2 regions of the Arthrobacter sp. FW306-2-2C-D06B genome follow, and region 1 is predicted to be linked to the other one. Evidence: riboswitches for the same ligand, from Rfam matches in the RefSeq annotation. Region 1 holds a riboswitch; the other holds the start of a gene.
What was found. A riboswitch is a leader RNA that binds a small molecule or an ion and turns the genes downstream of it on or off. The one in region 1 is predicted to bind cyclic di-AMP.

Region 1 (4,412 bases):
GCCCGGGATCCCCTCCCGGACGACGCCGACCCGTCCTGACCGCGCGAACGCGGCAGTTCCTTACTTCTTCAGTTCGCCCACCACGAAGTCGATGCTGGCGAGCAATGCAGTGACGTCGTCCGGCTCGATGGCAACGAAGGTGGCGATGCGCAGTTGGTTGCGGCCCAGCTTGCGGTACGGCTCCGTGTCCACGATCCCGTTGGCGCGCAGCACCTTGGCGATGGCTGCGGCATCGATCGAGTCGTCGAAATCGATCGTGGCAATGACATTGGAGCGGTCCTCGGCGTTCGCGACGAACGGGGTGGCGTACTCGGAGGCCTCTGCCCAGTCGTAGATCCGGCCTGCGGAGTCCGCGGTGCGTCCGGAAGCGAAGTCCAGGCCGCCATTCTTGTTCAGCCACTGGACCTGGGCGTCCAACGTCACCAAGGTGGACAGGGACGGCGTGTTGTAGGTCTGGTTGAGCTTCGAGTTGTCGATAGCCGTCTGCAGATCGAGGAAATCGGGGATCCAGCGTCCGCTTGCCTTGATGCGGGCGGCGCGCTCCAGTGCGGCGGGGGAGAAGAGGCCGAGCCACAGGCCGCCGTCGGACGCAAAGTTCTTTTGCGGGGCGAAGTAGTAGACGTCAGCTTCGGCAACATCGACATCCAGGCCGCCGGCTGCGGACGTCGCATCCACCAGGACCAGCGCACCGTCGTCGCTGCCTTGAACCCGCTTGACCGGCGCGGCCACGCCCGTCGACGTTTCGTTCTGCGGCCATGCGTAGACGTCCACGCCTGCTTCGGCCTGGGACACCGGCCGGGTACCAGGCTCGGACTTGATGATGGACGATGCTTCAAGGAAAGGTGCCTTGTTGGTTGCCGAAGCGAACTTGGAACCGAACTCACCGAAGGAGAGGTGCTGGGCCTTCTTATCGACCAGGCCGAAGCTGGCGACGTCCCAGAACGCGGTGGAGCCTCCGACGCCGAGGATCACCTCGTAGCCCTCGGGTGCACGGAAGAACTGGCTCAGTCCCTCGCGGACGGAGCCCACCAGGTTCTTGACGGGTGCCTGGCGGTGGGAGGTGCCGAGGATCGTCGTCGAGGCGGCGGAGAGGGCCTCGATCTGCTCCGGGCGGACCTTGGAGGGCCCGGCGCCGAAGCGGCCGTCCTTGGGCAGCAAATCGGCGGGGATAGTGATGCTGTTGTCGCTCACGGGATGCTCCAATGGTGAAGTAGCGGCCTAGATGGGTCGTGGCAGGTGGCAAGCTGCCCCTTCGACTCCCCAATTCTGCCTGACGCCGCAGGCGGGGGCAGAACCGAAGCTGTCATAGTCCGCCACGTGGAAAGCACTTGTTCGGCTGGCGCTGGAGAAGCGCCGGAATTATCCGGAGTAATTCCAAATAAGCTAAGCTTGGAGCTGGCGAAAATACGCAAGATACTGCGCTCGAGGAGCTGAGCTGGATGACGGATCTGATCGATACCACTGAGATGTATCTTCGGACCATTTTGGAGCTTGAAGAAGAGAACATCGTGGCTCTTCGCGCACGCATCGCCGAGCGCTTGCGGCACTCCGGCCCCACCGTTTCCCAGACGATCGGACGCATGGAGCGCGACGGTCTGGTGATTGTGTCCAACGACAGGCACCTTGAGCTGACTGAAACGGGCCGGAAACGCGCCACCGAGGTCATGCGCAAGCACCGGCTCGCCGAACGGCTCCTGGCAGATGTGATTGGACTGGACTGGGCCTACGTCCACGATGAAGCATGCCGCTGGGAGCATGTCATGAGTGAGCGCGTGGAACGGCGGCTCTATGAACTGCTGGACCACCCCACGGAATCGCCTTACGGCAACCCCATTCCCGGACTCGAAGCGCTGGGGGGAGTCGCGTCCCACGCCTTTACGGATGGCGTGGTCAATCTTCTTGACGCGATGAACGAATACTCACCTGAAAACAGGGTCACCGTCAGTCGACTGGCTGAACCGATCCAGGTGGAGCCCGAACTTCTGGTGCAGCTGGACGAGGGCGGAATCCGCCCCGGCGCCAGGGTCTCCCTGGAGCGCGTGGGGGAGTACATCTCCGTTCGGGTGCCCGATATCGACGGCGCGCTGGAGCTGCCGCCTGAGGTTGCGTCGCACGTGTTTGTCACGATCTCCTAGCCGGCCAGGCGAGGCAGCCGGCAAAGATAACGAAATTATTACTGCGGGGGCTTAATCCCCTATAGTTAAATATTGGCGCCGATACCAAAGCGTTACCTGATCCGAAGCCGAGTTCTGCCAGCGGATCAGGTGGATTAGTCCATTCACTGGCAGAAGCGGAGGAACCACCATCGGCTGTCGAAAGACGGCCTTGGGGTGAAGTCCGCAGCTGAAGTGCGAACAGCGCAAGGCCCCACCGGGGAGCTTGCGCTTCGCGCCCTTCGCGCGGACCGGGTCCACGATCTCTCTGGCCCGAATCCGACAGCTAACTTCGCAGGCTTGCCAGAGAGGAAAACCTTGACCACGCAGAACACCAGGGGCCGCAGGCGCGCGTCCGGTCCTACTGCTGAGCTGCGGAGCATAAGCGCCGTCGAGCACGAGCGGCCCCGCGATCCCCATCGCGAACTACGCCGCCGCAAGGGTCCTTTGCGGCAGATGGCCGAGTTTGCCGCCGCGAGCGGAGCAGGGCAGAAGGCCGGAGTGGCCCTTGCCGCTACTGGCCTCATCCTGACGGTCGCCATGCCGGGCGCCGGCGCCATGACGGCCACGCCCGAGTCGAACCAGACCGCCTTGGCAGTGGGCACCCAGCCTGAGATTCCCGCCGCGGCAAGCGCCACGATCGACTTCAGCCGTGCTGCGGTTTCCACCACGGCAGATCCGGACGGCAAGCTCAAGCAGCTCCTGAGTGCGCAGTCCGTCGGCACTATCAAGACGTCTTCCTCCAAGGGCACCCTGGGGGCGCCTCTGGACACCCTGGCAACGGCCTCGCCTTTCGGCTACCGCGTGAATCCCATCACGGGCGGTTTGGGGGAGTTCCACCGAGGCCAGGACTTCGTGGCCCAGTGCGGCACCCAGGTCCATGCTGCCGCGGCCGGCAAGGTCACTTTCGCCGGCTGGCATCCGTACGGCGGCGGAAACCGCGTTGTGGTGGACCACGGCAACGGCCTGGAAACCACGTACAACCATTTGTCGTCCTTCAACGTCCAGGTGGGCCAGACGGTCAGCCGGGGCGATGTCATCGCACTGAGCGGCACCACCGGCGCCTCCACGGGCTGCCACCTCCATTTTGAAGTCATGGTCAACGGCGACGTCGTTGACCCCTTGGGCTGGCTGTAGCCAATCCGATGGAAGCCTCTCGCATGCTTGTCACGCTCCGTGACCTGAATGTGACATTCAGCCAAAACTCATGTACCGTCTAAGACGCATCAACTTTTAGAGAGTTGATGCACTCGAGTGGATTGCCTAGCTCTGCCACTGCTCGAGGTTCCGTTCGCAAAACATCGTCTGGCAGAGGCGGGGGACCCAACTTTTGGTCATCTTCACCGATGGCCTTGGGGTTAAGTCGCACAACTTCCGAGAGGGAGAAGTGTGGCCGGATGACTCCCATCCGAATCCGACAGCTTACCTCGCGGGCATAGGGAGAGGCCTCTTAACGTGTCTTCACGCTCTACTGTTGCGCGCCACCGTGCCGCGGTCACCAAGACCAACTCGCTTGCCGTTATCGCTAAGACTGTCGGCAGCAACGCCGGCGGCGTAGGCCGTCAGGCAGCGGTTATCGCAGCTGCTTCCGGTCTGGTGCTTACTAGCGGTATCGCAGCAAACGCTGCAGAAATCAACGTCCCCCGCGAGTCCACTTCGACCTCCGCACTGGAAGTCCAGTCGATCGCCCAAGCCAGCATTTCGGCCGACTCCTCCGTGGCCATCAAGTACGAGCGCCCGGCGGTCTCCACCGAAGCTGCTCCGGTTGTCGCAGCTCCGGTTGCCACGCAGGAAGCTGCTCCGGCCACGAAGGCTGCGACGGGTACCGCTACCGGCTCCTCGACGCTCTCCGTCACCGCAGCTGTTTCACCCGCCACGAAAGTTGCCAGCGGCAAGGGCGCAGCAATTGCTGCCGCAGCTTACGCACAGCTTGGCGTTGCCCAGGACTGCACCGCCCTGGCTTCGAACTCCCTGGCCGCCGTGGGGATCAACTTCCACGGCTGGCCGGCAGACTACCTCTCCCTTGGCCGCACGGTCAGCGCTGCTGAAGCGCAGCCGGGCGACCTGGTCTACTACCAGAACGGTGGCATGGGCATGGCCCACATCGCCGTTTATGTCGGCAACGGCATGGCAGTCCACGGCGGCTGGAACGGCGGCACCACCGCCCTTTACAGCGTGAACGTTGGCTCCGGCCCGGTCTTCATCCGCGTTGGTGGCTAAATAGCTCCGGCTACATAGCTTCACTGGAACATCCCTGCT
Region 2 (4,412 bases), 320 kb from region 1:
CCACAGCTGGTTCAATCCTTCAACCTGGCACTTGCGCACGCGCTTGATCCTTCTCTCCATGGCTCTCCTCGTGGCCATCTGCGGTGCCGTCGGTGTGGTCAGCTATGCCTCCATGGATGTGTTCCTCACGAAGCAGCTGGACCAACAACTGGCGCAGGCCTCCCACGGCCGCCCGCCGCAAGGCAACCCCGGCGGTCGTCCGGATCCCTTGGATCCCCGGGGCCAGAGCATCGGCACACTGAATGCCCGCATTCTTGCCGGTCAGGTGAGCAGCGACGCAGGATTCTTGTCCTCCGATGCGACCCGTGCGCCGTTGTCGCCCAGCGATGCTCGAATCCTGTCGGCGCTCCCCTCCGATGGCCGCCCGGTTGATCGCACCCTGTCCAATGGCGGCTACCGGCTCGTGGCCACCGAAACCCCTTACGGCGATGTTGTCATCACAGGGCTGCCACTCGCCTCGAAAGAGGACACCGAGGCCTCGCTCGTCTGGACCATGGTGCTCGTGTCCTTGGGCGGGCTGATCCTGATCGGACTGGCCGGAACCGTGCTCATCCGCCGCACCATGCGCCCCCTGGAGCAACTCTCCGACGTCGCCACGAAGGTGTCGAAACTTCCGCTCGACGCCGGTGAGGTGGCACTCGCTGTGCGCGTACCGGCGTCGGCGGCCCACCCGAGCACGGAAGTGGGAAGCGTCGGCCATGCTTTGAACTTGATGTTGGACAACGTGTCCAGCGCCCTCGAGGCGCGCCAGCAAAGCGAAACAAAGGTGCGCCAGTTCGTGGCCGACGCTTCCCACGAACTGCGCACGCCGCTGACCGCGATCCGCGGCTATACCGAGCTCTTGCGCATGACCGAGACGTTCACCGAGGACGGGCGCAAGTCGCTGGGCCGGGTGCAGAGCCAGTCAGAACGAATGACCACCCTGGTGGAGGACCTCCTTCTGCTGGCCCGGCTGGACGAAGGGAAGGCCCCCGAGTTCACCGAGGTGGACCTCACACAGTTGGTGATCGAGACCGTCAGCGACGAGAAAGTCATGGCCCCAGAGCACATCTGGCAGCTCAAGCTCCCGGACGAGCCCCTGACGGTCCGCGGCGACGCCACTCAACTCCATCAGGTTTTGGCGAATCTGCTCTCCAACGCCCGCAAGCACACGGAGGCGGGAACCACCGTGGTCACGGGCGTCATGCGTTCCGCCGACGGCAGCGCCGTGGTCACCGTGACCGACAACGGGCCAGGCATCGCGCCTGAATTCCAGGGCAGGATCTTCTCCCGCTTTGCCCGTGCCGACGCCGCCCGCTCCGGTTCCGAGGGCACGTCCGGGCTCGGCCTGTCGATCGTGGAATCCATTGTCCAGGCGCACGGCGGCACGGTCGAAGTGGCGTCGCGGCCCGGCCGAACGGAGTTCGCGGTGCGGCTTCCGGCGCTCCGGACCGCCACGGCCTGAAAGGCGGCCCTGGAGTCACGACGCAGGTGCGCGGGAGCGCAAGTCGACGCACCGGCGTCGTGACCTCCGTTACCTAAACGTGACTTAAGTAAGATCCTCCTGTACCGTCGAATGGGTGCGCTGGATAATTCCGGCCACCGCCGGGTAGGCGCCGAGCTCTGCCCCTCCCCGGTGCCCAACAGTCCAGGCAGAGACGGGGGACCCAGGTCTCCGGGCAAGCGCTCATGTTGAGCCAGCCCTAGGGGTGAAGCCGTACCGCCACGATTCCCTGTGGCTACGGCCGGATGACCTCATCCGAATCCGACAGCTAACTCCGCAGGCGTCGAGAGGCAAACACCATGTCTGATTCCAGGAATCAGTCGCGCCCTGTTGCGCGCCACCGCGGCGAACCTGCCCGGAATATCAAGTCACGTTCCACGCTGAGGCGAGCCGCCTCGAACCTCGGCACCGGCCAGCGCATGGCGGTTGTTGCCAGCGTCGTTGCCGTGTTCCTTGGCGCAGGTGCCGCCACCCAGGCCGCCGGACAAGCCATTAATGCCCAGGACATGAGCCGCACGTCCGAATCCCGCACGACGGATCACTCAGCCCCGCCGTCGGCGAGCGCGAGCGCAAGCCCCAAGCCGAGCGCCGCGGCGACACCGAGCCAGGCACTCGCCCCCGCTCCGGCCGCCGTCGCGCCCCAGGCCGCCGCACCGGCCGCACCCGTGGCACCCCCCGCCCCCGTTGCACCTCCTGCTCCGGCGGCCCCGGCCGCACCCGTCGCCGTTGATGATCCCTCCGGCGCCCAGGCCTATGCCGCAAGCATCCTTCCCTCCTACGGTTGGGGACAGGGCGAGATGTCAGCCCTGATCACCTTGTGGAACAAGGAATCGGATTGGCGCACCACTGCCACCAACGCTTCCAGTGGGGCTTATGGGATCGGGCAGTCGCTGCCGGCCGAAAAGATGGCCTCCGAAGGCGCCGACTGGCAGACCAACTACCAGACGCAGATCCGCTGGGGCCTGAACTACATCAAGGAACGCTACGGATCGCCGTCGGCGGCTTGGTCCTTCCACTTGGCCCACAACTGGTACTAAGCCAACAGCCACGCACAAGATACGTTGAGGTCCGTCCCTTCAGGGGGCGGACCTCTGCGTTTTTTGACGAGGCAGGTGGTTCGCCACGCCGGTCATGCATCCACAGCCACGTCACAGGTTCCGCCTAAAGCCTTCATATTCTGCAACGGCACTCTGGATACATGACGCTCATCGAATCCACCTCCGGAACCCTGAAGGACACCGCGGTGGTGCCGCCGGGCATCCCCATCCAACGCAGCACGGTGCGGCGTGCCCCCGTGGACACCCACACTGCCATCCCGGTCCTCGATGTCACCATCCCCGTCTTCAACGAGGAACGCGACCTCGAAGAGTGCCTGCGCAGGCTTCACGGCCATTTGCGCGAATCCTTCCCGCATGGCTTCCGCATCACCGTGGCGGACAACGCGAGCACTGACAGCACCTTGAAGATCGCGGAGCGCGTGGCCAGGGAACTGCCTGAGCTCGCGGTTGTCCATCTTGAGGAGAAGGGACGCGGCAACGCCCTGCGCAAGGTGTGGCTCGCGTCACCGTCGCCGGTTCTGGCTTACATGGACGTGGATCTTTCCACCGATCTCGCGGCGCTGGCGCCCCTTTTGGCGCCGCTGATCTCCGGTCATTCGGACCTCGCCATTGGCACACGGCTGACGCGCAACTCACGGGTTGTCCGCGGCCCCAAGCGCGAGTTCATTTCGCGCAGCTACAACCTGATGCTGCACTCGTTCATGGGCGCCCGCTTCAGCGATGCCCAGTGCGGCTTCAAAGCGATCCGGGCGGATGTCGCACAGCAGATCCTGCCGCACACCTTGGACAACTCGTGGTTCTTCGACACTGAGCTCCTGGTCCTCGCCGAACGCTGCGGCCTCCGGGTCCACGAGGTTCCCGTTGACTGGATCGACGATCCCGATTCAAGCGTCGACGTGGTGCGCACCGCCTTGGCCGACGTCCGCGGCATGGTCCGGCTCACCCGGGATCTCGTCTCGGGCCGCATCCCCATTCCGGAACTGCGCGCAGCACTTGCGCGCGGGCCGCTCCCGGCGTCGTCCCGCACCGCCGAGCAGAACCCGCGCAGCAGCCTTTTCGGGCAACTCGTCCGGTTCGCCGCAATCGGCGCTGCGTCCACCCTCGCCTATGTGCTCATCTTCCTTTTTTGCCGCGGCTTCATGGACCCGCAGCTGGCCAACTTCCTGGCGCTGCTCGTCACGGCCATCGCCAACACCGGTGCCAACCGGCGCTTCACCTTCGGCATCCAGGGCGGCAATCCCGTACGGCACCACTTCGAGGGTTTGATCGTCTTCGGGATCGGCCTCGCGCTTACCTCCGGGGCACTCGCCTTGGTGCACAGTACGACGACGCCGGACCGCTGGGGCGAGCTCGTCACGGTAGTTGCGGCGAACCTCGCCGCCACCGCGGTCCGCTTCCTCCTGTTCCGGCTTTGGGTCTTCCGACAGCCTGCCGCGCAGGCGACTGCACCCACCACACAAGCCACATCGCGCACAGAAACGGCAGCATCATGACCTCCACGATTACTCCCGCAAGCACAGGACCGGCCGGACCCGACTCGCCCGCCGCCGTCGGAACTACCCAGTCGCCCCAGGGCCGTCGCTCGACAGGCCCATCAACCTCCGATGCCACGCCCCATTGGACGCGATACGCCTTTGGCCGGCAGCCCCGTTGGGTGCGGCCATCCGCCGCCGGGCTCCTCGTAGCCACCGCCTTCCTGTATCTCTGGAACCTCGCGGCCACCGGCTACGGAAACTCCTTCTACGCCGCGGCCATCCAGGCCGGCACCAAGGACTGGACGGCGTTTCTTTTCGGTTCGCTCGACGCCGGCAACGCCATCACCGTGGACAAGCCGCCGGCTTCCTTGTGGATCCCTGCCTTGGTGGGCCGGA

Region 2: another riboswitch for cyclic di-AMP. It lies ahead of LFT47_RS02980 (hypothetical protein); the one in region 1 lies ahead of LFT47_RS04490 (M23 family metallopeptidase).

The regions. Positions count from the first base shown of each region.
Region 1 is NZ_CP084560.1:911,120-915,531, forward strand. It holds gene LFT47_RS04475 (MFS transporter) at 1-39, shown strand, start outside; gene serC (phosphoserine transaminase) at 61-1,191, opposite strand; gene LFT47_RS04485 (metal-dependent transcriptional regulator) at 1,440-2,135, shown strand; cyclic di-AMP (ydaO/yuaA leader) riboswitch at 2,262-2,469, shown strand; gene LFT47_RS04490 (M23 family metallopeptidase) at 2,472-3,290, shown strand; cyclic di-AMP (ydaO/yuaA leader) riboswitch at 3,436-3,603, shown strand; gene LFT47_RS04495 (NlpC/P60 family protein) at 3,609-4,373, shown strand.
Region 2 is NZ_CP084560.1:586,171-590,582, reverse strand. It holds gene LFT47_RS02985 (sensor histidine kinase) at 1-1,444, shown strand, start outside; cyclic di-AMP (ydaO/yuaA leader) riboswitch at 1,607-1,780, shown strand; gene LFT47_RS02980 (hypothetical protein) at 1,783-2,520, shown strand; gene LFT47_RS02975 (glycosyltransferase) at 2,682-4,034, shown strand; gene LFT47_RS02970 (ArnT family glycosyltransferase) at 4,031-4,412, shown strand, end outside.